3 regions of the Cupriavidus sp. 01L43 genome follow, and region 1 is predicted to be linked to each of the others. Evidence: predicted binding sites of a transcription regulator. Region 1 holds the regulator's gene; each other region holds the start of a gene.

What was found. The regulator LexA, encoded in region 1, represses DNA repair genes until DNA is damaged. The targets are predictions, from matches to a motif close to ACTGTATNNNNATACAGT.
Region 2: the regulator LexA is predicted to act here: its motif matches at 7,698-7,715, upstream of recA (recombinase RecA).
Region 3: the regulator LexA is predicted to act here: its motif matches at 5,797-5,814, upstream of AC1DP9_RS07300 (ATP-dependent helicase).

Annotation. Positions count from the first base shown of each region.
Region 1 covers NZ_JBFTSH010000018.1:109,140-118,554, reverse strand. Annotated here, with positions in the region: gene AC1DP9_RS23590 (replicative DNA helicase) at 1-524, opposite strand, end outside; gene rplI (50S ribosomal protein L9) at 654-1,106, opposite strand; gene rpsR (30S ribosomal protein S18) at 1,137-1,415, opposite strand; gene priB (primosomal replication protein N) at 1,419-1,718, opposite strand; gene rpsF (30S ribosomal protein S6) at 1,796-2,170, opposite strand; gene AC1DP9_RS23565 (asparaginase) at 2,298-3,299, opposite strand; gene lexA (transcriptional repressor LexA) at 3,533-4,189, shown strand; gene AC1DP9_RS23555 (hypothetical protein) at 4,310-4,483, shown strand; gene AC1DP9_RS23550 (hypothetical protein) at 4,697-5,434, opposite strand; gene AC1DP9_RS23545 (hypothetical protein) at 5,678-6,802, shown strand; tRNA gene AC1DP9_RS23540 (tRNA-His) at 6,871-6,946, opposite strand; gene AC1DP9_RS23535 (hypothetical protein) at 7,082-7,345, opposite strand; gene dusA (tRNA dihydrouridine(20/20a) synthase DusA) at 8,128-9,132, opposite strand.
Region 2 covers NZ_JBFTSH010000008.1:105,896-115,310, reverse strand. Annotated here, with positions in the region: gene AC1DP9_RS15470 (isopenicillin N synthase family dioxygenase) at 1-391, opposite strand, end outside; gene AC1DP9_RS15465 (LysR family transcriptional regulator) at 532-1,542, opposite strand; gene AC1DP9_RS15460 (MBL fold metallo-hydrolase) at 1,605-2,594, opposite strand; tRNA gene AC1DP9_RS15455 (tRNA-Met) at 2,773-2,849, opposite strand; gene AC1DP9_RS15450 (MFS transporter) at 3,050-4,744, opposite strand; gene AC1DP9_RS15445 (DUF4212 domain-containing protein) at 4,996-5,349, opposite strand; gene AC1DP9_RS15440 (sensor histidine kinase) at 5,346-6,926, opposite strand; gene AC1DP9_RS15435 (response regulator) at 6,939-7,628, opposite strand; gene recA (recombinase RecA) at 7,864-8,928, shown strand; gene recX (recombination regulator RecX) at 9,014-9,415, shown strand, end outside.
Region 3 covers NZ_JBFTSH010000003.1:79,335-88,749, forward strand. Annotated here, with positions in the region: gene AC1DP9_RS07260 (TorF family putative porin) at 1-210, opposite strand, end outside; gene AC1DP9_RS07265 (accessory factor UbiK family protein) at 758-1,036, shown strand; gene AC1DP9_RS07270 (YifB family Mg chelatase-like AAA ATPase) at 1,140-2,687, shown strand; gene AC1DP9_RS07275 (LysE family transporter) at 2,922-3,581, opposite strand; gene AC1DP9_RS07280 (hypothetical protein) at 3,622-4,224, opposite strand; gene AC1DP9_RS07285 (thioredoxin fold domain-containing protein) at 4,382-4,855, shown strand; gene AC1DP9_RS07290 (TlpA disulfide reductase family protein) at 4,911-5,450, shown strand; gene AC1DP9_RS07295 (helix-turn-helix domain-containing protein) at 5,535-5,717, shown strand; gene AC1DP9_RS07300 (ATP-dependent helicase) at 5,853-7,949, shown strand; gene cmdF (tyrosine 2,3-aminomutase) at 7,960-9,415, opposite strand, start outside.

The sequences.
Region 1 (9,415 bases):
AGCAGCGGCTGGATTTCCTGGAAGCCCTTCTGCCCCCGCGAGCCCTCTTCGGCAATCGCAAAAACCTTGGATTCTGCTTCATCAAGCAGCTCACGGACTTCGCGGCCCTTCGGCGCAAAGGCGGCCGAGGCAATGTCGTCCGCCACGGTGACCAGCTTGCGCAGCACCGAGCGCTCGCGCACGATTTCCGCATAGCGGCGGATATTGGCCGCGCTCGGCGTGTTCTGCGCCAGGGAGTTCAGGTAGGCCAGCCCACCCACCTCCTCGGCCTTGCCGGCCACCTGGAGCATTTCATACACCGTGATCACGTCCGCCGGCTTGGTGGCGGAGATCAGGCGGGCAATGCTCTGGAAGATGAGGCGGTGATCGAAGCGGTAGAAGTCCGATTCGGAGAGGAAGTCGGCAATACGGTCCCAGGCGGCGTTGTCCAGCAGCAGACCGCCGAGTACCGATTGCTCGGCCTCGATGGAGTGCGGGGGAACCTTGAGACTGTCTAGTTGGGGATCGGCGGCAGGCGCATTCATGGGGTGGGATTATAGCGGCGCCGGACCCGGCCCAAGGGCGCGGCGGCAATAAAAAAGGCAGGAGCGCAGCTCCTGCCTTCTTGTGCATCGGACGCACCGGCCGGGGCCGGCGCATCGATACGGTGCTGCTTAGACGTGCTCGCCCAGGACGGACACGGTCACGTCCACCACCACGTCGGTGTGCAGCGCAACGTTGACCGGGTGGTCGCCAACGATCTTCAGCGGGCCGTTCGGCAGACGCACTTGGGCCTTCTCGACCTTGAAGCCTTGGGTTTCCAGGGCTTCGGCGATGTCGGCGTTGGTCACCGAACCGAACAGTCGGCCGTCCACACCCGACTTCTGGGTGATCTGGACGGTCAGGCCGTTCAGCTTCTCGCCTTCGCCTTGAGCGGCGGCCAGCTTAGCGGCAGCGGCCTTTTCCAGCTCGGCGCGCTTCACTTCGAACTCGGCGATCGCGGTTTGCGTGGCGCGACGCGCCTTCTTCGACGGGATCAGGAAGTTACGAGCGTAACCGTCCTTCACGCGAACGATGTCGCCCAGGTTGCCCAGGTTGATGACTTTTTCCAGCAGAATGACTTGCATCGTGTATTTCTCCTTGCGGTCCTGGGACTATCAGTTCTTGTGCAGGTCGGTGTACGGCATCAGCGCCAGGAAGCGGGCGCGCTTGATGGCCGTATCCAGCTGACGCTGATAGTGAGCCTTGGTACCGGTCAGACGAGCCGGCGTGATCTTGCCGTTATCGCCGATGAAGTCCTTCAGGGTGTCCAGATCCTTGTAGTCGATCTGTTCCACGCCAGCCACGGTGAAGCGGCAGAAGCGCTTGCGCTTGAACAGCGGGTTCTGTTGCTGGAAGCGCTTCTTGTTCTTGTTGTCACGTTTGACGAATGCCATGATTCAATCCTTTACGAATGCTTTACATCCAGTGATGTGAAAGACGAGTGCCTTGCTGTTGCGGTGCCTGCGGGTGAGGAATCCTTCGCAGTCGAGCAGCGTGCCGAGCGGTAACCGCTCCAGACGCTGGCCGACGGGACCTATCCCCATCGCCGCGATGGCGAATTCCACCTGCCGGGGCGTTTCCGCCTCCATGACCTCGCCGGCATGCTGCAGGATGCAGTTGACGACGGGTACACCGGCCGGGGTGTAGCGCAGCGCATCGCGCTCCGCGAGGGTGGCGGTCAGCCTTAACTGGTTCACCGCTGTGCTCCCCCGCTCTCGCTACCTGGCCTGCCGTGGCGGATTTCGCCTGCCACGACCGGCACCGCAGACTGCATTCAGGCAGCCTGGCCTTCCGTGGTCGTTTGCGCGGCCTTGCGGGCTTCTTCGCGCTGCACTTCCTTCATCATCGGCGAAGGAGCGGTCTCGGCCTTCTTGGTCTGCACGATCAGGTGACGCAGCACGGCGTCATTGAACTTGAAGGCGTGCTCGAGTTCGGCCAGGGTTTCCTTGCCGCATTCGATGTTCAGGCAAACGTAGTGAGCCTTGGCCAGCTTCTGGATCATGTAGGCCATCTGACGGCGGCCCCAGTCTTCCACGCGGTGAACCTGGCCGTTTTGCGACGTGACGAGCTGCTTGTAACGCTCGATCATCGCCGGCACTTGTTCGCTTTGGTCCGGATGGACGATAAATACGATTTCGTAATGACGCATTGACGCTCCTTTTGGATGTAGCCACCCGGGCGCCATGTCCGGTGTAGCAAGGTTGAATAGCCCGCGAGTATAGCCCGGTTCCGGGCCAGCACGCAAGCCGGCATCCCGGCAGGACGCTGGGAATCTCTCAGTATTGTCGGAAAACGGCCTGCAGGCGAGCCGGATCGGTGCCAAGCGACGCATCCGCCGCCAGCGCCAGCAGTAGCAGCACGCGCGCCTTGTACGGATTGAGATTGCCGGCGGAGGCGAATTCGCCCGAGGCCAGGCGCGGGCGTGCCGGCCCCGCCACATGGCCGGCGCCCGTGCGGGAGCTTCGCACCACGGCCACGCCTCGCGCAGCTGCATCGGCCAGCGCGTCGCCCAGCGTCTCATGGACCGAGCCATTGCCGGTGGCCGCCACCACGAGCCCCTTTACGCCGGCCGAGACCATCGCATCCACGGCCACCCTGCCCGGCTGGGCATAGCTCGCCACGATTTCGACAAGCGGCCACGCCGTAGGCACGGGCAGCGCTGGCGCGTCGCTGGGGGCGCACGCGCGTGCAAAGCGCACGTAGGCATCCTGCACGAAACCAATTGGCCCGCCCGCCGGCGACGTGAACGCATTGACCGCCGAAGTATGGACCTTGGCGACATCGCGGGCCGCATGAATTTCCTGGTTCAGGACCACGAGCACGCCCTGCCCGCGCGCATCCGGGCTTGCCGCCACGCGCACTGCGTCGAGCAGATTCAGCGGACCATCGGCCGAGAGCGACGTGGACGGGCGCATTGCCGCGGTCAGCACCACCGGCACCGCGCTCCGCTGCGTCAGGTGCAGGAACATCGCCGTTTCTTCAAGCGTGTCCGTGCCGTGGGTAATCACCACGCCCACCACATCGGGCTGCGCGACCCAATGCGCCACCCGTGCGGCAAGCGTCGCCCACAGGCTGAAGGCCATGTCCTTGCTGTCGATCTGGGCCACCTGCTCCGTCTCCACACGGGCCACCTCGCCCAGCGCAGGCACGGCCTGGATCAGCGACGAGACCGGCACGGTGGCCGCGCGGTACTGCGCACTGCTGGCGGGGCTGGCGGACGAGCCTGCGATGGTGCCGCCGGTGGCGAGCACGACGATGCGGGGCAATGACGTAGACATATAGCGAGAAAATCGAGCGAGTGAGCGGGTGGTTCAGGCGATTGTAACTGTGGCACGCCGAGGGCCGCCGCTCTCGCAAACCCGTGTCGCCGGGCGCACTGGAGTCCGCCGGGTGTCGCGCATGCCCCACATCGCCACTGCAAATTGTGCTTGCACTTCACTCGATACTGTATAAAATCACAGCATACTGTTTAAACATACAGTGCTTCGGCACCACGAGAGACCGGCGACCCATGGCGACCCTGACACCCCGGCAACAGCAGATCTTCGACCTGATCCGCAACACGATCCGGCACACCGGCATTCCGCCGACCCGTGCCGAGATCGCGTCCGAATTCGGTTTCTCCTCGCCCAACTCTGCCGAGGAACACCTGCGAGCGCTGGCCCGCAAGGGCGTGATCGAGCTGACGCCTGGCGCGTCGCGCGGCATCCGCCTCAAGGTGGCACGTAGCGATTCGGAGATGACGGACCAGTTCTCGCTGCCGATGGCCGGCGTGATGCAGCTGACGCTGCCGCTCGTGGGCCGCGTGGCCGCAGGCAGCCCGATCCTTGCCGCAGAGCACATCGACCGTCAGTACCAGGTAGACGCCTCGGTATTTGATGATCGACCTGATTACCTGCTGCGCGTGCGGGGCCTGAGCATGCGCGATGCCGGCATCCTCGACGGCGACCTGCTCGCCGTCAGGAAAGCCAGCGAAGCCGCCAACGGCAAGATCGTCGTCGCGCGGATCGGCGACGATGTGACCGTCAAACGCCTGAAGCGGCGCGGCGACATGATCGAGCTGATCGCCGAAAACCCGGATTTCGAGAATATCGTGGTGCAGGCCGGCCGCGAGGAATTTTCGCTGGAAGGCATCGCCGTCGGGCTAATCCGCTCCTCGGGCTTCTGACTTCCGAGACCGGACGGGCGGCCGCCTGTCCTGGTCCCCAGTTTTGCAGTGCCAACGCCGCCCCGTTCTCTCCGGACGACGGGCGTGGACTCCTGCTGTCGCAAACTTCGAGGTGCCGCCATGCTGCCAGTCAACCACACCGCTTCCCGCCGCCCGGTCAAGCCCGTGCCGTTCCGCCAAACCAAGGGCGTGCGCGTCTACCAGGGCGCCCAGCGTCGTACGATGGTCGGCAGCATGGCTGCAATCTGCCGGATGCTGGAACTTGCGGATATGCCCGACAAACTGGACGCATGAACCGCTAGCGGCGGATCCGCGTCGCCCAAATCATTGTAAATAGTGCAGTTGCGAGCCCACCACGTGAAATTAAGAGAACGTTTAATTCATCGTGAGAGGTGCTTTACACTCGATGGCGCGCATCCGTAGTACTGGCGCATTGGCGCCGATGCGCGAAACCGGAACTTGTCGACCCCGCCGAGTGCCGGTTTTTTTTCGCCCTCCCCGGCTGGATCAGGTACCAGGGTACATGCCAGTCATGTTCTTGCGCAGACGGTCCCACAGCATACGCACGCCCCGCACGGTCCCGCTCAGACCCGCCGAGTAGCCAGGGTCGTAGTAGTGAATCAGCAACGACCGGCGCTCGCCAACTTCCACATCAAGGTTGGCATGCTGGAGCACAAAGCCGTTGAAGACATAGACGCTGCCCGGCTCCACCGGCACGCGGTTGCAGCGGCCACGGCGCAGATCCCGTAGCGTCAGCCATTTTCTGATGGGAAACGGCAGATTGCGCTGAATGCCATGACGAAGCTTGCAAAAAACATTGGCCACAGTGGATACCGCCAGCCGTGGCGGGTGATAAACCAGCAGATCACCGTTGCAAACGCKATCGGGGGCGAGCTTCAGCGGAATCAGCAGCGTCAGCAGATGCGAATCGTAGTGGCGGCAATGGCTCTKGTTGCGCGTAGACGTGCTGGCACAACGAATCACGTGGAACGCTTCCCAACGCAGCGACTTCTTCAGGAGCGTGGTGGCCATGGCCCGAGTCTCGGCGCACACCGTCTCCTCGAGCTTGCGGAAGGCTTCATTGCGACGTAGTAACTCAGCCATTGCGAATGGCTCGGCACGCTCGGGCTGTTCGCCGAAGGATCGATCGATAGCCGCGTTAATGGCAGCCAAGGTCGGCATCGGGATCACACTGGAAAATGCCGCCAGTGCTACATCAGGGTTGAATCGAATTCGCTCCGCCACGGCATGACCTCGCGCTTCGTATAGGTGATTTGCCTAGATGATATGGATTAGACCATTTGGCCCGCCGTGAAGCGTAGCGAAAATCATTCTCGAAAACTTGTCACTATGTGGGCTGTCGCACATGATCCGGGAACAAAGCCCAGTGCATCCACGCCCCCGACGGTTTTCCGGCACATGGGCCGATCAACGATTATTCTTTTGGTGAAGGATCGACGGACACTGGCTGACGATATAAGGGACGCAATGAGGACAAGCCTGGCGGCATGGCTCCTGGTCATTGCCGCACTGATTTCGGGGCCGGGGGTTGCTGCTGAGTTCGGTAGCAAGGGTGGCCCCGAGCCCGCCAATATCGATCAGATTACCGACCTACTTCGCGAAGAGCCCTACGACCTGGAGCTGTTGATCAGCTTTGGGACATCGAAGGGCGGATCGGCTGGCCATATCGCCCTGGGCGTCCGTGACGACACGCTCGGCGACGACATTGTCTACTCGGCAAATTTCTACGCCGACCGCACGCCCAAGCACGAGAATGATTTTTACACCGCCAATCTGATGGCGGGCATCCCAAAGAAGGAATATCTGTTCAAGACGGCCTCCTCCATCGCGGAAACGACGATGTTTGGCCTCGACTATGGCGAGATCTACAAGCGGTCGGTGATCGGTGTGCGGGTCTACGGCGTGCCCACGCAGGAAAAACAGTCGCTGGTCGATTACTTCCGCCGCATCAATGACGACTACCATCGGCGGGCAACGGACACCGAATATCACAGCGGCACAATCCAATACGATTATTTGCGCCTGAACTGCGCCAAGACCATCGGCGCCGCCTTCAAGTACGGCGCCGGCTACAAGGATTTGACGATAAAGAGCCCCAAAGTCCTATCCGGGCGACGCGTGGTGGCCGCCGCGACCGCGAATATTCCCACGGAGATGGCGATGAAGCTGATCAAGGAATGGGGCAAGCGCGGATACGGTATGGACGTAGTGCTGTACAAGAAGTACGGCAGCTCCACCTATGTGGAACCTCGCGAAGAGGAGAAGGTGGCATTCAAGGACCTGCCCAACCGCTTCCCCTCCGTCCTGTCGCTCGATTTCCGCAGGGAGCAAGGGGCCTATCGCGACTTCGACAATCTCTACGCCATGTACCTGTTCTACAACCTGGGCCGGTTCAGCGTGCGCGTGAATGAGCAGACGCGGTTGCTGGAGGTCGAGAAGGACAAGGAGCCGATGCCCTATCGACAAGCCGCGGAACTGGCCAAGGCCAGCGCCGAATCGGACAGCGAAAAATTTCGTCGCCACGCCGAAGCGCCGGACAACACCCATCTCTACTATTTCTCGGAGGGGAATCAGGACGGGAGTGCTCGCTGAGCGGGTAGCAACGGCACGCAGAAAAGCAAAACGGCCACTTGAGTAAGTGGCCGTTTTGTTAAGCAATTTGGGGTGGCTGATGGGACTCGAACCCACGACGACAGGAATCACAATCCTGGACTCTACCAACTGAGCTACAGCCACCGTAGAGGTTTTGCCAGCTTGCCGCTGGCGCTTCCGCTAACCGGCGTTGCCGTTCAACGAAAAACAAGATTCTACAAGGATCTTCAGAGGATGGCTAGTATTCCGCACAAAAAATTTCAACCGGCCTCGCCTGCCTTATCGACTGCCATGCCACTTCGCTTCGAGCAGCACCGCCTCCTTGATTGCGGCAACAGTCTCGGCCTCGCTCGGGAACAAGCCGAGCAGTCGCCGGGACTTGCCATTGAGCACATCGCGCTGCAATGCTTTACCCGCGTCCACCGAGGTGCCGGCGTGCCAGCAGTACCGCGCAGTCCATTTGCCGTCCTGCAGACGCTCGGCCACCCAGATCAGGCGGAAGTCCTCGAAGACCTCGCCAAATGGCTCTTCCCCATCCACCATGTGCTATCCCCCAAGGCTCGCTTCCGATCCGTCGCGCCGGCCCATGCTCGTGCACGCGCTGCGACGCCGACTACCGGCCAGCCCACTTGCTTTTCCCCCACCGAAACCCTGGTTGCACAGGATTCACAGGCCACATGCCGACTGCCGCGGCATTGATGGCATCGTAACATGACGAAAACGCCGCTTACCTACTTTCAGAAATCCAGATGTCTATAGCGTGGGACATCGAACGCCGTTTCGCCAAGTCAAAATGTCTATCGGCTACCGCACGAAAAACGCGGCGGGCCCCACGAACGCAGGGTTCTGGCGCAATTGGTGCTGATAGATACTCTTTCGCGAGGGACATTGACCCCCCTCGACATTCCCGTCAGGCGGCCTTGGTAACCAAGAGTCGCCTGCTTTTTTTGGGGACGCGCAGAATGTGAGGACGAAAAAAAAGAGCCCGCCGTAGCGGACTCTTAAATTAGCGATCTCAATGCCCTGAAGGCAGGATCAATGTAGTCGGCCCGGATCGTGAGCACTATTCGGGCAAACCCAAGGTACGGCGGACAAAAAAAGAGCCCGCACACGGCGGGCCCAATAATCAGTTGAAGAAAGCCCTGTATTCGAGGGCAAGCACAGTGTAAGAAGGTGCCCGCTAAGCGGCGAATTAGGGGAATCCCTTTGCTGGTGCGGGATTCGACGCCACCGACTGCCCAATACACCGCTGCACGCACCCGTCCGGGCACCCTGCATAGAACGATCGTTCGAAATTAGAGTTTTCCTTCGATTCCGGCGGGCGCTCAGGCTGCCTCAAGCAGGTCCGGACGCAGGTGGCTACGCGCTTCTTCGAAGAGCGCGTCCACGGCGATACGGCTACGCGCGGCGTGCATGCGACGTGCATCTGACAGCACACGCCGCCAACCCCGGCCACCGTGAATGCCACGATGCAAGCCCAGCATGTGCCGCGTGACGGCGCCCATGTAACCGCCTTGCTCCACCAAAGCGCCGATGTAGTCCTGCATCGCCAACTCCACTTCCTGCCGCGCAGAAATAGGCGTGGTCGCGCCATAGAAGCGCGTATCCATTTCCGACAGGAAATACGGTTGGTGATACGCCTCGCGGCCAATCATGACGCCATCCACGTGTTGCAGATGCTCGGCGATCTCGTCGTAGGTCACGATGCCACCATTGATCAGAATCTCGAGTTTCGGAAACTCGCGTTTTAGCTGATAAGCGACCTCATAACGGAGCTGCGGGATTTCGCGATTTTCTTTTGGGCTCAGGCCCTTCAATATCGCGTTGCGCGCATGGACGATAAACGTCTCGCATCCCGCATCAGCGATCGTGCCAACAAAATCGCGGACAAAATCGTAATGCTCGATCGTGTCGATACCGATCCGGTGCTTGACCGTCACCGGAATGGACACCGCATCGCGCATCGCCTTGACGCAATCCGCCACCAGAGTCGGCTCCGCCATCAGGCAAGCGCCAAACGCGCCACGCTGCACGCGCTCCGACGGGCAGCCGCAGTTGAGGTTGATTTCCTTGTAACCCCATTGTTCGCCGAGTTTTGCCGCCTGGGCGAGGTCGGCAGGCTCGCTGCCGCCCAGTTGAAGCGCTACGGGCTGCTCGGCGGCGTCGAAATCGAGGTGGCGCGCCACATCGCCATGAAGAAGCGCGCCCGTCGTCACCATTTCGGTATAGAGCCAGGTGTCCCGGCTCAACGCGCGGTGAAACGTGCGGCAATGGCGATCAGTCCAATCCATCATCGGGGCCACCGAGATGCGGCGGGGATTTACGGTCATGCGGGTCTTGGGATAGCGGATGTAGCCTGGGACGAACCCGGCTATTGGGAGACCCGCAGTATACGTGAGCTGGGCGTGCGTTGCAGGGCGTGGTAAGGGATGCGCCGGTTGCATTCGGCGGGGTGCTGCGTCAAAGAAAACGGCGCCCGAAAGCGCCGTTTGGCTCTTGCTCGTGATGCGGGGGGCATCAATGCATGAACAGCCAGATCAGAACCAGCACGAAGGCCGGGACGCCGAGTAGCCACGCGACGATGTACGGCATGGTTTTCCTCCTGAATATCTG
Region 2 (9,415 bases), on a different contig from region 1:
TCGGGCCGGTATTGAAGCGGCCGGCCAGCACGCGCGGATCGTCGGCGGCAATCTCGGCACCAATATAGAAGCTCTCCTTCAGGTCCGGCGGCGCGCCGGCTTCCAGCGTCTGGGCGCGCAGCGGCTCATAGCCCCGGTTGCAGGGCGAGAGGCGCTTGTCCACGGCGAGCTTGTCGGCCATGCTCAGGTCGAAAAAGCGCTGGCTGGCCGCGAACACATCGCGGATCAGCGCCGGGTCGATGCCGTGGTTCGTCAGGTAGAAGAAGCCGCGATGCGCGCAGGCATCGTGCAGCTGCGTGGCCACGGCGCGGCGCGCGGCGGGGTCGGCGCTGCGCAGTCCGGCGATGTCGATCAGGGGCAGGCTGAGGGAGGCGGGGGCGGTGGCAGTCACGGTGAGCGGCGGGCCTCGAAGGCTGGGCGACGGATGCAACCCAGTCTAGGGAGGTGCCACTGCGCTGGATAGCGCCGATTTTTGCGCGGGGTGATGCCGAAATGCGAGCACCCCGGCGAGCCCCCCGGGCCACTATCCGCTCATGCACTCAAGGCGTGCGCGAACGAGTCCGCCGATGCCTCGCTTTGGCGCGCCGGGGCACGGTCGCGGTGCGGCGCGGTGGGCTTGCGCAGCGCGAGGACTTCGTCGCGCTCGCGCGCCTCGATGGCCTCCGCGGCAATCCGGATGAAGGCGTCCAGCGCCGGCGGCGGCGTGCGGCCGGCGCGCACATAGACGCCGAGTTCCGAGCAGATCGGCGCGGGGGTGTCCAGCGGCACGTGCACCAGCCGCCCGTCGCGCAGTTCGCGCTCGAGGCCCAGGCGGCTCTGGAAGAAGATGCCCACGCCGCGCTCGACGAGGCCCTTCGCCAGTTCGATCGACGAGGTTTCCAGCAGCACCTGCAAGGCGCGCTTGTGATGGGCGAGCACGGGCTGGAGCAGTTCATGCATCGACAGTTCCGGCCGGGGCAGGATCAGCGGGTAGGCCGCGCATTCGGCAAAGGCCACGTGCGGCAGGCTGGCCAGTGGATGGCCGGGCGGCACGATGGCGCCGAGCGCGAAACGCGACACCATGCACTGGCGCAGGCCGTCGTGGCGGCGGATGGAGAAGCCGATGCCAAGGTCCGCCTCGCCATCGATCACGGCCTGGGCGGCCTGTTCGGAGCCGCAGATGCGCACGTCGATCTGGATAGTGGGGTAGCGCCGGTGCATCTGCGTCAGCATGGCGGGCATCAGGTCGGCATTCAGCCCCTCCACGGCCGCCACGCTGAGCGAGCCGCGTCGCACGCCGCGCAGCAGTTCCAGCTCGGTGGCCAGGCGCTGCTCGTCCTGCAGCACGGTGATCACGTGGCGCGAGAACACCTCGCCGGCCGGGGTCAGGCGCAGGCCGGTGGCCAGGCGCTCGAACAGCGGGCTGCCGATCTCTTCCTCGAGCTGCAACAGCTGGCGGTTGATGGCCGACGAGGCCACGTGCAGCCGCCGCGCAGCTTCGCGGATGGAGCCGCAGCGGCGGATCATGTCGAAATACTTGATGGCGCGGGCGTGGATGTGCATGCCCGGATCGAGCATGCACCGTGCCAGCGCGGGGGACGGCACCCGGTTCGCCCCCTTGCCGATCAGCGGTCGGCGCGGACCGGACCGTACTCCACCGGCACCCAGCTGTAGCCGCGCGCATCCTTGCGGATGTGGCCCAGGCCCGGGAACGGCATGTGCGCGCCGGCAATCAGCCAGCCCTTGGCGGCGGCCTGCGCGAAGACGGCCTTGCGCGTCTTGATGGCCTGCTGCTGGTCCGAATCGAACTCGATCGACACCTCGGGGTGGGCCATCTGCACCGAATGGCTGTGGACGATATCGCCCCACAGCAGCAGCGTCTGGCCCTTGGACGTCACCAGATAGGAGCTGTGCCCCGGCGTATGGCCCGGCGTGCCGAGCACGCTGAAGCCGGGCAGCGGCTGCGCGCCGTCGGCGTAGGTGTGGAGCGCGCCCTTGGCCTTGTAGGGCGCCACGGCGTCCTGGGCCATCTTGAAGAACGGCTTCTTGTCCTCGGGGGCCTGCTGCGCGGCGGCGTCGCTGAGCCAGTAATCGGCATCCTTCTGCGAGGCCCAGACCGTGGCATTGGGGAAGACCGCCGTGGTGCCCTGGGTCAGGCCGCAGGCGTGGTCGGGGTGCAGGTGGGTCAGGAGCACCGCGTCCACGTCCTCCGGCTTGTAGCCGGCGGCGCGGATGTTGTTCACCAGCCCACCCATGGTCGGGCCGAAACACTGCGCCGCGCCGGCATCGACCAGCACGAGCTTGTCCTGCGTATGCACCAGGAAGCCGTTGACGGCAGTCTGCACGCCGTTCTTGTCGACCACGAACATGCGCGCCATCAGCGACTGGAGATCCTTGGCCTGCATGCCCTTGAGGAGCTTGCTGCCGAGATCGACATAACCGTCATAGAGGGGGGTGACGACCACGTCGCCAACCTGCTGGCGATAGAAGCCGGGCACCTGCTCCTTGACCTGCGCGGGCGCGGCCGTGGCGGCAAGACTGGCAAACATCAGGCCGGCCAGCGCGGCGCGAACCAGCCGGCGGGTGGCCTGGGGGGCAAAGGCGAGGGATTTCATCGGGGACAGATCCTTCCTGGATGGGAGTGAAAGCGAATAGGGCAGCAGGTTGCCGGGGGCCCATTCTAATGATCTGTCGGAAAATGCGCGCTGAGGGTCACGCGGGGGGCAGGAAGGCCGGAAGGTGCCCAAAGCAAAAAGCCGCAATCCCGTGAAGGACTGCGGCTTTTCTAATAGATGGTGGCGAATCAGGGATTCGAACCCCGGACCTGCGGATTATGATTCCGTCGCTCTAACCGACTGAGCTAATTCGCCAACGAAGACCGCAATTATACCCACGGATTGGAGCCTGTCAACACCCTCGTGACAGTTTTATGCAAGCTTCCGCAGGCTGCCCAAAAAAATGGCAGATCCGAAGATCTGCCTGAGAAGGAGCGACCGGCCGTGTACTAGCTTTGCGGTGCCGGTCTATCCTGAGCGCGGTTGCGCAGCGCTGGCCTGAATCTGAATCTGGCTCAGTCGTTGGCGTAGATATCCACGTCCTTGGTTTCGCGGACAAACAGCGCGCCGATCACGAAGGTCATGGCGGCGATGATGATCGGGTACCAGAGGCCGTAGTAGATATTGCCGTTCTGGGCCACCAACGCGAACGAGATGGTGGGCAGCAGGCCGCCGAACCAGCCGTTGCCGATGTGATACGGCAGCGACATCGACGAGTAGCGGATCCGCGTCGGGAACATCTCCACCAGCATCGCCGCGATCGGGCCGTACACCATCGTCACGTAGATCACCAGGATGACCAGGATCACCAGCACCATGATCGTGTTCATCTGGGCCGGGTCGGCCTTGGTCGGATAGCCGTGGGAGGCCATCGAGCCGGACACTTCCTTCTTGAACGCGGCGATCTTCCCCTTGCTCTCGTCGTCGAACGCGCCCTTCACGACCGTGGCGTCGAACGCCTTGATCTCCTTGTCGCCGATCTTCACCGAGGCAGGCGTGCCGGCCGGGGCGTCGATCACTTCATAGCTGGCCGATGCCTGGGCCAGCGTGCGCTTTACGATGTCGCACGAGCTGCGGAAGTCGATTTCGCGGGCGATCGGGCTGCCCTGGAACGAGCAGGTCTTCGGGTCGGCCGTGACCACGATCTGCGCGGTCTGCTGGGCACGCTCCAGCGCCGGGTTGGCGTAGTGCGTGAGCGCCTTGAACAGCGGGAAGTAGGTCAGCACGGCGATGGCGCAGCCGATCATGATGATCCACTTGCGGCCGATCTTGTCAGACAGCGAGCCGAAGAAGATGAAGAACGGCGTACCGATCACCAGTGCGCCGGCGATCAGCAGGTTGGCCGTCTTGGCGTCCACCTTCAGCACCTGCGTCAGGAAGAACAGCGAGTAGAACTGGCCCGTGTACCAGACCACGGCCTGGCCGGCGGTCAGCCCCAGCAGCGCCAGGATCACGATCTTCATGTTGCGCCACTGGCCGAATGCCTCGGTCAGCGGAGCCTTGGAGGTCTTGCCCTCGGCCTTCATCTTCTGGAACGCCGGCGATTCGCTCATCGACAGGCGGATGTAGACCGACATGCCGAGCAGCAGGATCGAGAGCAGGAACGGGATGCGCCAGCCCCAGACGTCGAAGTTCGGGCCGGTCAGCTCGCGCGTCAGCAGGATCACGATCAGCGACAGGAACAGGCCCATCGTCGCGGTGGTCTGGATCCAGGCCGTGTACGCGCCGCGCTTGCCGTGCGGGGCGTGCTCCGCCACGTACGTAGCCGCGCCGCCGTACTCGCCGCCGAGCGCCAGGCCCTGCAGCATGCGCAGCGCGATCAGGATGATCGGGGCCGCCCAGCCGATGGTGGCGTAGCCGGGCAGCAGGCCCACCAGGAAGGTGGACAGGCCCATGATCAGGATGGTGACCAGGAACGTGTACTTGCGGCCGATCATGTCGCCCAGGCGGCCGAACACCAGGGCGCCGAACGGGCGCACCAGGAAGCCCGCCGCGAAGGCCAGCAGCGCGAAGATGAACGCCGAGGTCGGGTCCAGGCCCGCGAAGAACTGCTTGGCGATGACCGCCGCCAGCGAACCGTACAGGTAGAAGTCGTACCACTCGAATACCGTGCCGAGCGAAGAGGCCAGGATGACCTTCCTCTCTTCGCGCGTCATCGGCGTGTTTTGTGCACCGCCCCCCGGCACTGCCACGTTTTGCGCGTTTGCCATTATTGTCTCCTCCGTCTCATCGAAAGGTTCCCCGTTGTCAGCGGCCACGCGTGTGCGGACCGCTGCATCGAAGTTGAAGAGGATTGTGGGAGGTGAAACTTACTGCGTTCTGACAGAAATGACGGGAATGGCGCCTAAATCGTCGGGGTATACGCTAGCGGGGGGAACTTCCCCCGAAGCGCCGGGGTTGTTGCGCTGCGGTTGGGCGCGGCACCGGGCGGGCCACGCGGTACGGCGGGGCGGGAATCTTGCTATGCAGCATCGGCCCCGGCAGGGGCTTGCGGGGGAGGCGGGGCGACGTGCGGGACAGCTTCGCCCCCGGCCGGCGGGGCAGGGTGGCCGTCAGGTTCGAACTCGTGGTCGGCGCGGTTCATGCGCCAGGCGTAGAGCGCGGCCATCGCCACGTAGACGATCAGCGCCCCCTGGGCGCCCACCCAGAACGAGAAGGGCCAGCCGAAGAAGTCGAAGCGCAGCTCTCGCGCGTACCAGCTCACCACGAACGACACCACGAACCACACTACCAGCAGCGCGCCGATCCAGCGCCGGTTGTGGCGCCACGCGCGGCGCTCCTGCGGCGACATGCGGTCGCGCGGGGGCTTTCTCATGCCGGCTCCCCGGTGCCGGTGCCGCTCTGGGCGCGGCGCAGCGTCACGCGCAGCCGCGTGCCGGCCAGCCGGGGCGACGGCTGGTAAACGTGATCGTCGATGGCCACCTCGCCGCCATGTTGCTGCACGATCTCGCGCACGATGGCGAGGCCCAGCCCACTGCCCTCGGTATTGGTGCCGAGCACGCGGTAGAAGCGCTCCATCACCCGTTCGCGCTCGGACGGGGCGATACCCGGCCCGGTGTCCTCCACATCGAGATAGGCGAACGGCTCGAACGGATCGGCCGCCACGCGCACGGTGGCATGGCCGCCGGACGGCGTGTAGCGGATCGCGTTGTCCAGCAGGTTGTTGAGCATCTCGGTCAGCATCAGGCGGTTGCCGGTGATGGTCACCGGGTGGTCGTCGGCTTCCAGCCCCAGGTCGATGCGGCGCGCCCACGCCTGCGGCAGCCAGTCCTTGACCACCTCACGCGCCAGCGCGGTGAGGTCCAGCGGCGCCATGCCGCCCGCGCCGGCCAGGTTCTCCATGCGCGCCAGCGAAAGCAGCTGCGTCACCAGGTGCGCGGTGCGTTCGGAACTGCCGGCGATCTGCGCCAGCGAGCGGCGCAATTCCTCGGGCGACTGCTCGCGCTGCGCCAGCTCGGCCTGCATGCGCAGCCCGGCCAGCGGCGTCTTCATCTGATGCGCGGCATCGGCGATAAAGCGCTTCTGCGTCTGCACGGACTGGTCCAGTCGCGCCAGCAGGTCATTGAACGATGCCACCAGCGGCGTGATCTCCTGCGGCGCGGCGGTCTCGTCGATGGGGCTCGTATCGCCGGGGTTGCGCGCCCGGATGCGCTGCTGGATCGCGGTCAGCGGCGCCAGCCCGCGCGTGAGGCCGAACCAGACCAGCACCACGGCCAGCGGCAGGATCACGAACTGCGGCAGGATCACGCCCTTGATGATTTCGTTGGCCAGCCGCGCGCGCTTGTCGAGCGTCTCGGCCACCTGCACCAGCACCGGCTGGGAGCCGGCGCTTTTCAGGTCGACATAGGTATAGGCCACACGTACGTCGTTGCCGGCCACGCGGTCGTCGCGCAGGGACACCAGCCCGGCATGGCCCTGGTCCTCCTCGGACGGCAGCGGCAGGTCGTGGTCGCCGGCCACGTACTCGCCGCGCTTGCCCACCACCTGGTAATAGATATTGTCGGTTTCGTCGGCGCGCAGAATCTCGCGCGCGGAGAGCGGCAGCTGCAGCGTCACGCGGCCGTTCACCTCGCGCACCTGCTGGGACAGCACGATGGCGCTGGCCTCCAGCGCGCGGTCGAACGGACCGTTGGCGATGGATTTGGCGACGAGGTAGGTGACCGCAATGCTCATCGGCCAGAGCAGCAGCAGCGGGGCGAGCATCCAGTCGAGGATCTCGCCGAACAGCGAGCGCGGGGAGGGATGGGCGGACGATTCTTCCAGGTGCGGCAGGGCGTCGGCCAGCGCGGCGTCCTCCGCCGCGGCGTCGGCCAGGGTCGGCAGGGGCGGCGGCGAGTTGGGCAGGGGGGGCAGGGCCGGCGGGCGGCCCCAGCGCAGTCTCAGCAGGCGCATGCCGCCCCCGGATCAGCCATGCGCCGCCATCACCGGCTGGAACTTCTCCAGGCAGTAACCCAGGCCGCGCACCGTGGCGATGCGGATGCCACCCACTTCGATCTTCTTGCGCAGCCGGTGCACATAGACCTCGATGGCGTTGTTGCTGACTTCCTCGCCCCACTCGCAGAGGTGGTCCACCAGCTGTTCCTTGGAAACCAGCCGCCCGCTGCGCGTGAGCAGGATCTCCAGCAGGCCGATTTCGCGTGCGGACAGGTCCAGCATCTGCTCGTTCAGGTAGGCGATGCGGCCGACCTGGTCGAAGGCCAGCGGCCCGTGGCGCATCAGCGTGGCGCCGCCGCCCGCGCCGCGCCGGACCAGCGCGCGCACGCGCGCCTCCAGCTCGGACAGCGCGAAGGGCTTGGCCATGTAGTCGTCGGCGCCCAGGTCCAGGCCCTTGACCCGCTCGTCCACGCCATCGGCGGCGGTCAGGATCAGCACCGGCAGCATCGCGCCGCGCGTGCGCAGGCGCTTGAGCACCTCCAGGCCGGGCATGCGGGGCAGGCCGAGGTCCAGGATCAGCAGGTCGAAATGCTGGGTCGACAGGGCCGAATCGGCTTCCACGCCGTTGGCGACGTGGTCGACGGCGTAGCCGGAATGCCGCAGCGAGCGCGTGAGCCCGTCTGCCAGCACGTCGTCATCTTCCGCAATCAGAATGCGCATGGTTGTCTCCACCCTGTTGCCAGCATCGCACGCCACGCGGTTGCGGAACCGGTGGGGCTTGCCAAGCATACTGTTTTTTTATACAGTACCCGACATTCCGCAGGCTGCCTTGTGGGCAGCCGGGTCGGGTCGCACGCCAGATCACTTTTCAGGCCGATTTCCGTCGGAAATCGCTTAAAAATCAGGCGTCGCGCCGCATGCGGCCTATTTATACACCATTGACTGAAGGACGACCATGGACGACAAGAAGGCCGGCGCCGGCGTGAGCGCTGAGAAGCAGAAGGCGCTTGCCGCCGCGCTCTCCCAGATCGAGAAGCAGTTCGGCAAGGGCTCGATCATGCGTCTGGGCGATGGCGAGATCGAAAAGGACATCGAAGTGGTGTCGACCGGCTCGCTGGGGCTCGATATCGCGCTGGGCGTCGGCGGCTTGCCGCGCGGCCGCGTGGTGGAGATCTATGGTCCGGAATCGTCGGGCAAGACCACGCTGACGCTGCAGGTGGTGGCCGAGATGCAGAAGCTGGGCGGCACCTGCGCCTTTATCGACGCGGAACACGCGCTGGACGTGAACTACGCCGGCAAGCTGGGCGTGAACGTGGGTGAACTGCTGATCTCCCAGCCGGACACCGGCGAGCAGGCCCTGGAAATTACCGACGCCCTGGTGCGCTCGGGCTCGATCGACCTGATCGTGATCGACTCGGTGGCCGCATTGGTGCCGAAGGCCGAAATCGAGGGCGAAATGGGCGATTCGCTGCCCGGCCTGCAGGCCCGCCTGATGAGCCAGGCGCTGCGCAAGCTGACCGGCACGATCAAGCGCACCAACTGCCTGGTGATCTTCATCAACCAGATTCGCATGAAGATCGGTGTGATGTTTGGTTCACCTGAAACGACCACCGGCGGCAATGCGCTGAAGTTCTACGCCTCGGTGCGCCTGGACATCCGCCGCATCGGCTCGATCAAGAAGGGCGACGACGTCATCGGCAACGAGACCAAGGTCAAGGTGGTGAAGAACAAGGTGTCGCCGCCGTTCCGCGAGGCATTCTTCGACATCCTCTACGGCCAGGGCATTTCCCGTCAGGGCGAGATCATTGACCTCGGCGTGGATGCCAAGATCGTCGAGAAGTCGGGCGCGTGGTACAGCTACAACGGCGAAAAGATCGGCCAGGGCAAGGACAACGCGCGCGAATACCTACGCGAGAACCCGGACATCGCCGCTGAGATCGAGAACAAGGTCCGTGCGGCGCTTGGCGTGGTGGCGATGAACGCCGCTGTCGTCAGCGCACCGGCCGAAATCGAAGGCTGAGGCGGAGCTTTCTCCGCCCCTCGGAAGCCGTCGCAGATCGTGCGGCGGCTTTTTTTATTGGTACTGCACTGTCGATGACCCCCTGATGGCTGGCTCCCGCCCCCCGCTCTCGCTGAAGGCCCGCGCCGTCGGCTACCTGTCGCGCCGCGAGCACAGCCGCGCCGAACTGCGGCGCAAGCTGGCGCCGCACGCCGAGACGCCCGAGGAGGTGGACACCCTGCTGGACGCCCTCGAGCGCGAGAACTGGCTCTCCAACGACCGCTTCGTCGATAGCCTGGTCCATCGCCGCGCCAGCCGCTATGGCGCCGCCCGGGTGATGCAGGAGGCCAAGACCCATCAGCTCGGCAATGAACAACTGCATGACCTCCAGGACCGCCTGCGGGACACCGAGGTCGAGCGGGCCCGGGAGGTCTGGCGCAAGCGCTTCGGCACCGCCCCGGATTCTCCGGAGGCCAAGGCCAAGCAGATCCGCTTCATGGTCGCGCGC
Region 3 (9,415 bases), on a different contig from region 1:
GCGGTTGGTCTGGCTGATACCGCGATAGCGGTAGTCGCTGACCAGCGAGACGTTCGCCGTGAAGGTATGCGGCGATGCTTCCTCGGCGGGGGCTGCAGCCGGGGCGGCGGCCGGGGCCGGCTCGGCCGGGGCGGTCTGCGCCATGACCGGGGCGGCTGCCAGCAGAAGTGCGGCGGCGCTGGCGCTGACTGCGAGGCTGAACGTCTTCATCGGGGTTTCTCCTTTTCCTTGTGGTCTTCGCGGGCTCGATTTGAGGTGTTTGCTACCTTTGTTTGTGCCCGGGCGGCTTTTTCCGCAGCCTCGGGCATTGACGCTCCTGAGCCGATTACTGCAACAGCCGTGCCAGCCCGATTCCCCGCCTGCGGTGCATCGTCCTGGGGGGCTTCCGGATCGTTCGCGGGCGCCCGACACACCACTTTGTCGACGATCGAAGCAGACATTTCGCCCCCGCCAAATCCGTTAAAAGATGTGTCCGGGCCTTGCCGGCGCTTTCATGGCGGGCGCCGAGGGGTCATAATCCGCCCATACAGGGTCAAGTGCTGCGCGCTTGGCGCGATCCCCCAGGCGCGAAGGCGGCCGGCGGACGCATGACGGACACAAGATGGGTGCCAGGACGCACCGCGCCCCAGTCGGGTGCACCGTCATGCGTCGATCCCGGCGCTCGCCGGGTCCGTCAGCACCATTCCGGTGCGGGAGTGCGGATAGCAGCGCAGCGGACCCCGAATCCATTGCATTGGTCACCACGAGGAGTTCCACCATGAAACCGACCGATCTGTTCAACGACCTGCAGCAGAAGGTCAGTGAGGCGCTGCGCAACTCGCCGGCCAAGGACATCGAGAAAAACGTGCGCAGCATGATGACGCAGGGCTTTGCGCGCCTGGACCTGGTCACGCGCGAGGAATTCGACGTGCAGTCGCAGGTGCTGGCCCGCACGCGCGCCCGGCTCGAGGAGCTGGAAGCCCGCGTGACCGAGCTTGAGCGCCGCGCCACGCCGGGGGCAGCGCCCCAGGGCGGCGCGCCGACGGCAGGGGTATGACGCCCTGGCGCCGATCCAGCGCCACCTCAGCAGGCCAGAAAGGCCGCCGGACTCCGGCGGCCTTTTTCGTTAACACTTTCGCAAATCGGGAGCGGCCCGCACCATGAGTCTCGCCGTGCTGCGCAGCCGGGCGCTGACCGGGGTGGAGGCGCCGCCGGTGGCCGTGGAGATCCACATCGCCAACGGGCTGCCCGCGTTCAATATCGTCGGACTAGCCGACACCGAGGTGCGCGAGAGCCGCGAGCGCGTGCGTGCCGCCTTGCTCAACAGCGCCTACGAGTTTCCAGCCCGGCGCATCACCGTCAACCTCGCCCCGGCCGATCTGCCCAAGGAGTCCGGTCGCTTCGATCTGGCCATCGCGCTGGGCATCCTCGTGGCGAGCGGCCAGCTCCCGGGGGACGGGCTCGATGCCTGCGAATTTGCGGGCGAGCTGTCGCTGGCCGGCGACCTGCGCCCGGTGCGCGGCGCGCTGGTCATGGCGATGGGGCTCGCCCGCGACAACGCCCGCCGCACCGCCCAGGGCCAGCCGGCGCGCGCCTTTATCGTCGCCGACGGCAACGGCCCCGAAGCCGCGCTGGTCGATGGCCTGACCGTCCACGCGGGCGCCACCCTGCGCGATGTCTGCGACCACCTCGGCCCCCTGCCCGACCGGCGCCTGCCGCGCGCCGAGCCGCCGGGGCTGGCCGCATGGCCCGATGGCGTCAATATCGGTCCGGACATGCGCGACGTGCGCGGCCAGCTACAGGCGCGGCGGGCGATGGAGATCGCGGCGGCGGGCCAGCATTCCGCCCTGCTGGTGGGGCCGCCCGGCACCGGCAAGTCGATGCTCGCGCAACGATTCGCCGGATTGCTACCGCCGATGACGGCTGCCGAGGCGCTCGAAGCCGCCGCCGTGCTGAGCCTGACGCCGGGCGGCTTCCAGCCGGCGCAATGGGGCCGGCGCCCGTTCCGCAGCCCGCACCACACGGCCAGCGCGCCGGCACTGGTCGGCGGCGGCGGCAATCCGCGTCCCGGGGAGATCTCGCTGGCCCATCACGGCGTGCTGTTTCTCGACGAATTGCCAGAGTTCGAGCGCCGCGTGCTCGAAGTCCTGCGCGAGCCGCTGGAGACCGGCCACATCACCATTTCGCGCGCGGCGGGCCAGTCGGACTTCCCCGCGCGCTTCCAGTTCGTGGCGGCGATGAACCCGTGCCCGTGCGGCTACCTCGGCCACCCGTCGCGGCCCTGCCGTTGCACGCCGGACCAGATCCAGCGTTACCAGTCGAAGGTGTCCGGGCCCCTGCTGGACCGCGTGGACCTGCAGATCGAGGTGCCGGCGCAAAGCCAGCAGGAGATTTTCGATGGCCCGCCCGGCGAGGGCAGCGCGGCGGTACGCGCACGGGCCGTGGCAGCGCGGGCGCGGCAGTTGGGGCGGCAAGGCATGCCGAATGGGGAGTTGTCCGGGCGCGCCATCGACGATCACTGCCCGCTGGCCGCCGACGCGCAGGCGTTGCTGCGCGGGGCGATGCAGAAGCTGGGCTGGTCGGCGCGGGCGTATTTCCGGGTGCTGAAGGTGGCCCGGACGATCGCGGACCTGGAAGACGCGGCGGTACTGACCGCCGCGCATGTGGCGGAAGCCATCCAGTACCGGCGCGCGTTGCGGGCGGGTTAGACCGGGGGTTCCACCGGCGGGGGCGGCGGCTCCTCGATTGGGGGCAGGTCAGGCGGGTGGCCGGGCGGCGGGGGCTCGGGAGGGGGCTCCCGGTGCGCGGCAGTCAGGGCGCTCTGGGCGATCAGGGTAGAACGCAGTACAGCAGGCATCGGGGATCTCCGGCAACGGTCTCTCCCCATTGAAGCAAACCCGGCCGGCAGGCGCCAGCCGGATCGTGACCATCTTGCAGTGACTTCAGGCCGGATGCCGGCGCACGAAGAACAGCGCCGTGCCCACGGCCACCAGCACGCCGCCGAAGAAGCGGTTCTGCCAGCGCACCGCGCGGGCGTTGCGGAACAGGCCCTGCATGCGCGAGGCCAACAGCGCGTAGCCGTGCATGACGACCAGATCCACGCCGCACATCGTCGCGGCCAGGATGGCGAGCTGCGGGCCGAGCGGATGGGTCGGGTCGATGAACTGCGGCAGCACGGCCACCATGAAGATGATCCCCTTTGGGTTCGTCACGTTGGTCAGCAGACCCGTGGCGAACCGGCGGCGGCGGCTCATCACGGCGACGCGCGCGCGGCCCGGGGCGCCCTCGCCATCAACATTGCCTTCCCCCTGCGACTCGACCTTGGCCCGCCATTGCTGGATGCCGAGGTAGATCAGGTAGGCCGCGCCGATGGTCTTGACCACCACGAACGCCTCTTCGGAGGCCAGCAGCAGCGCGCCCAGCCCGCCGCCCGCGATCAGCAGGATGATCACCAGGCCCGTTTGCAGGCCCATGATCGTCGTCGTTGTCTTCTTCAGCCCGTACGAGAGCCCGTGGCTCATCGACAGCACGGCGCCCGACCCCGGCGAAATCGCGATCACCCAGCACGCGGCGAAATACGCCAGCCACACTTCCCAACGCATCTTGTTCTCCTTGGAACGTCAGTCAACTCACAAAAATCGGTCAGAACGGATGGAATCCGGTCAGAAACTGCTCCACCTGCTCGGCCTGCCGCGCGTCACGGGCGGCGTCGCCCGACTCGAGCACGACGGCCTGATACGCGCGCGTGCCGGACGCCACCAGCCGCGCGGTAAGCCTGCGCGGCGATTTGTCCTGCGGCGAGACGCCGGTTACGGTCAGCTCCACGCCCTCCAGCGCCACGGGCGGCTTGGCGGCCGACGTCACCGTGATCGCGCGCGTGCGCGCCGGGGCCTCGGGATGGGCGCCGAGGTTGGCCACGAGGCCGGCCTGCATCGACGCCAGCGCCTCGCGGCGCAGCGCGGCGTCATCGGCGGGCAGCGTGACCACGCCCACGGCGAACAGCGTGTCGTCGATGCGGGACGCTTCCATCGTCATCGGCAGCTTGCGCCCGGCAATCGCCACGTCACGCGCGGCGCTGGTCGGCTTGCCGGGATAGAGCGCGGCGTACCGGCCATCGTCGGACAGGATGGTGCGCCAGTCATAGCGCGGCGAGCAGCCGGCCAGCGCCGCCAGCAGCACGAGGACAAGGGACGGCAGGATGGCGTGGGGAAGCGAACGGAGCGGTCGGCGGGGTTGGCGGAGCATGGAGAACATTCTTATCAGGCGACGGGGCTGACGGGTGCGTCTTTGACCACTCGCACGCCCGCTGGCGCAAGCCGGTATTATCCGGGAAGCCGCGCGCGACCGCTCGTCGCCGCATCGATTTTCTGCGAGTTTCGCCCCGAGTTTGGCCCCGTCTTCTATGCGTCCACGCCTGTCCACCCTTCGTGCCCTGCCCTGGCTCGCGACCCTGCTGCTGGCCAGCGGCGCCGCCAACGCGGCGGGCCACCTGCCTGCCGTGACCGACGTGGCCGCCCAGGCCGCCGCCGCCGCCAAGGCCGGCGAGCCGCTGGTGGTGCTGGTCAGCCTGCCCGGCTGCAGCTACTGCGAGACGGTGCGCCGCAACTACCTCGCGCCGCAGGCCGCCGCCGGCGAGATCGCCGCGCGGGAAGTGGACATGACCGCCGACACGCCGATGCGCGACATCGACGGCACCATGACCACCGCCAAGAAGTGGGCGCGTGCTCACAATGTGTCCGTGGCACCGACCGTGCTGTTCCTCGACGCCAACGGCCAGCCCGTGGCCAACGCGCTGCTGGGCTTGCAGGGCGATTTCTACGGCGCCTACCTGGAGCAGGCGCTGGACACCGCGCGCGCCAAGATCGCCCGGAAGTAGAATAGCGACGTTCTTCGACGATTTTCCGCCGATCCATCTCACGGGACTGCCTCCCATGTCTGACTCCACCGTCTCCACCGCACCGAAGCGCCGCCCGATCGTGCCGATCGCCGTCGCCGTGGTCATCCTCGCCGTGCTCGGCTTTTTCGGCTTCCGCGCGCTGGCGCCGGCCAGCACCGTACCCGCCGCCACCTTCACGCTGCTCTCGGGCGAAAAGGTCAGCACGGCCGACCTCAAGGGCAAGGTCTACCTGATCAACTTCTGGGCCACGAGCTGCACCACGTGCGTCAAGGAAATGCCCGACATGATCAAGACCTACCAGCAGTTCAAGGACAAGGGCCTGGACTTCGTGGCCGTGGCGATGAACTACGACCCGCCGATGTACGTCGCCAACTTCGCCAAGACCCGCGACCTGCCGTTCAAGGTGGCGATGGACTCCGACGGCAYGGCCGCCAAGGCCTTCGGTGACGTGCAACTCACCCCGACGACCTTCGTGGTCGACAAGAACGGGAAGATTCTCAAGCGCTACGTCGGCGAGCCCGAATGGGAGTCGCTCCACAAGCTGCTCGACGGCGCGCTGGCCAGCGCGGCCTGAAGCGCCCAAACGTCCGCCGTCGGCGGACATCGCTGACTGACAGAAGGCACCCCATGTGGGTGCCTTTCTTTTTTTGCGATCGGCATGGCAGAGGACGACTTCACGGCAGCCGAAGCGGCGGAATATCTTGAGATCTCGATGGCCACCTTCCGCCGCTTCGTGCGCGATTGGAAGCTGACTTCGCATGCAACGGTCGGCCGTAGCCAGTTATTTTCCGTAGCGGATCTGAAGGCATTCAAGCGGCAACGCAAGGCGATCAAGGGCTGATTCCCCAGGACGCCGGCGAATTGCGCCCAGCACCGCACTCTTGTGTTGTGGGGCCCTCACGACCCGCTTGCCTCCCCAGGCTGTATGGATATACAGTGAGCGCCAGAATTTTCTCAGCCGCCCCTGCCCCTGCCCGTGTCCCCGGATCCTGTTCTCGAAGCCGACGCCCCCGACGTCCCTGCTGACGTCCCTGCCTACCTGACCCGCCTGAACCCGGAGCAGCGTGCGGCGGCGTCGCATGCCGGGGATGCGCCGCTGCTGATCATTGCCGGCGCCGGCTCGGGCAAGACCAATACGCTGGCGCATCGCGTGGCGCACCTCGTGCTGGGCGGGGCCGATCCGCGGCGCATCCTGCTGCTCACGTTCTCGCGCCGGGCTGCCGCCGAGATGGGTCGCCGTGTGGAGCGCATCGTCGATCAGGCGCTGGGCACCAGTACCGGGGCGGGCCGGGCCGCGCTGCAATGGTCGGGCACCTTCCACGCCATCGGCGCGCGGCTGCTGCGCGAGTACGCCGAAACGCTGGGGCTGGCGCCCACCTTCACCATCAGCGACCGGAGCGACTCGGCCGACCTAATGCACGTGGTGCGGCACGACCTCGGCCTCTCCGAGCAGGCCTCGCGCTTCCCGCGCAAGGAAACCTGCCTCGCGATCTATTCGCGCGTGGTCAACACCCAGCTCCCGCTGGAAGTGATCCTCAAGACGCAATTTCCCCGCTATGCGATGTGGGCGGACGCGCTCAAGGCCCTGTTCGCCGGCTACGTGGCCGCCAAGCAGAAGCAGCAGGTGCTCGACTACGACGACCTGCTGCTCTACTGGGCGCAGGCGCTGATCGAGCCGTCGCTGGCGCAGGACATGGGCGCGCGCTTCGACCACGTGCTGGTGGATGAATACCAGGACACCAATGCCTTGCAGGCGTCGATCCTGCTCGCGCTGAAGCCGGACGGGCGCGGCCTGACCGTGGTCGGCGACGACGCCCAGTCGATCTACGCGTTCCGGGGCGCCACCGTCCGCAACATCCTCGATTTTCCGCAGCATTTCTCGCCGCCCGCGCATCAGGTAACGCTGGCGCAGAACTATCGCTCCACCCAGTCGATCCTGGCCGCCGCCAACGCTGTGATCGGGCTGGCCGCAGAGCGGTTCACCAAGGATTTGTGGTCGCTGCGCGAGTCGGCCGAGAAGCCGGGCGTGGTGGTGGTCAACGATGAAGCCGATCAGGCGCGCTACGTGGTGGAGCAGGTGCTGGCGCGGCGCGAGGCCGGGCTGACGCTGATGGCGCAGGCCGTGCTGTTCCGCGCGGCCGACCACAGCGCGCAGGTCGAGATCGAACTGGCCCGCCGCAACATCCCGTTCGTGAAGTTCGGCGGCCTGAAATTCCTGGAATCGACCCACGTCAAGGACGTGATGGCCGTGGTGCGATGGCTGGAGAATCCGCGCGACCGCATGGCCGGCTTCCGCACCCTGCAGTTGCTGCCCGGCGTGGGCCCGAAAACCGCCGCGCGCGTGCTGGAGGGGCTGGAAGCGGCCACCGAGCCACTGCTGGCGCTGGAGGCCTTCGAGCCGCCGCCCGCCGCCGCGCCGGCCTGGGCCGAGCTGATCGCGCTGGCGCGCGGGCTGATGGCGCCCACCTCGCCGTGGCCGTCGGAGTTCGAGCAGGTGGTGGCGTGGTACCTGCCCCATCTGGAGCGGATTCACGACGATGCCGCCGCGCGGCAGGCCGATCTCCAGCAAATCGAGCGGATTGCGGCCACCTATGCCTCGCGCGAGCGCTTCCTGACCGAGCTGACGCTCGATCCGCCGAGCGCGTCCAGCGATGAATCCGGCGTGCCGTCGCGCGACGAGGACTACCTGATCCTGTCCACGATCCATTCGGCCAAGGGCCAGGAGTGGAAGGCGGTCTACGTGCTCAATGCGGTGGATGGCTGCATGCCGTCCGACCTCGCCACGGGCACCACGGAAGAAATCGAGGAAGAACGCCGGCTGCTCTATGTGGCGATGACGCGCGCCAAGGACCACCTCGACATCGTGGTGCCGCAGCGCTTCTACGTCCATCAGCAGGTGGGATTTGGCGACCGCCACGTCTACGCGTCGCGCACGCGCTTCCTGCCGAACCGGGTGATGCCGAACTTCTACAGCCGGTCCTGGCCGCCCCCGCCGATGCCCGGCGACGCGCCGGCCAAGGCCCCCCTGCCCCAGGTGGACCTGGCCAGCCGCATGCGCGATATGTGGAAGTAGCCAGCCGGGATCAGACGAGTTCGATGCCGGCCTGCCGCACCACGTCCAGCAAGGCGCCGTCGCGCAGCAGCGCGGCCACGGCCTCGATGTCATCGGTCATATAGCGATCCATCGCCAGGAACGGCACGCGTGTCCGCACGAAGTGGAACACGGCGCGGCCCGCCGGCGCCAGTTGCTCCACAGCGCCGGCCAGTTCGGCGGCCTGGCACGCGGCCAGCAGCTCGATGGCGAGGATGTACTGGTTGTTATCGAGGATGCGGCGCGCGTTGCGGGCCGCGATCAGCCCCATGCTCACCACGTCCTGATTGTCGCCATTGGACGGCACGCTCTGGATGCTGGCCGGGCTGCAGATCGTCCGGTTCTCGGCGATCAGCGCCGTCGCCGGGTACTGCGCGCCGGCAAACCCGCACGACAGCCCCTCGTTGGCGGCCGCCAGGAAGGCCGGCAGGCGGTTGTTCAGGTGCGGGCTCAGCAGCCGGTTCAGGCGGCGCTCGGACACCACGCCCAGCTGCGTCGCGGCGATGGCGAGGAAGTCCATCGCGAACGCCACCTGCTGGCCGTGGAAGTTGCCGCCGTGGAACAGCGCGCCATCATCGAAAAACAGCGGGTTGTCGTTCGACGAATTGAGTTCACGCTCGACCACCGTGGCGCAATGGTCCAACGTGTCACGCACGGCGCCGAGCACCTGCGGGATGCAGCGCAGCGTGTAGGCCTTCTGGATAAAGACGCCGGTGCCGGTGTTCTTCTCGTCGCCGGCGCGCGTCTTCATCTCGGCGGACAGCTCGCCATGACCGGCCAGCCGGTCGGAATCGGCCAGCAGCGCGCGCATATTGGCGGCGGAGCGGATCTGGCCCGGGTGCGGCTTGGCGATGTCGTGGCCGTGGGCCATGAAGGCATCGGCGGAAGCGGACAAGCCCTCCAGCGCCAGCGCGGCGATGATCTCGGCCTGCGTGATCTGGGCGCGCAGCGTCTCCAGCAGCAGGCAGGACACGCCGGTCATGGCCGAGGTGCCGTTGATCAGCGCCAGCCCTTCCTTGTAGGCCAGCGCGATCGGGGCGATGCCATGCTCGCGCAGCACCTCGGCAGTGGGCGCGGTGCCGCCATCGGCGGTCAGGACCTTGCCTTCGCCGATCAGCGTGATCGCCACGTGCGAGAGCGGCGCGAGATCGCCACTGGCGCCGAGCGAGCCCACCTGCGGCACGGCCGGCGTGATGCCGGCGTCCAGATACTTCAGCAGTTGTTCGATGACCAGCGGGCGCACGGCCGAGTAGCCGCGCGAGAGCGCGTTGGCGCGCGCCACCATCATCGCCCGCACTTCGTCGCGCGAGAACAGCGGGCCGACGCCGGCGCAGTGGCTGCGCAGCAGGTTTTCCTGCAGCGCGCGGCCGTGCTCGATATCGACCCAGTTATGGACCAGCTCGCCGAAGCCGGTGGAGACGCCGTAGATCGGCACATTGGCCGACGCT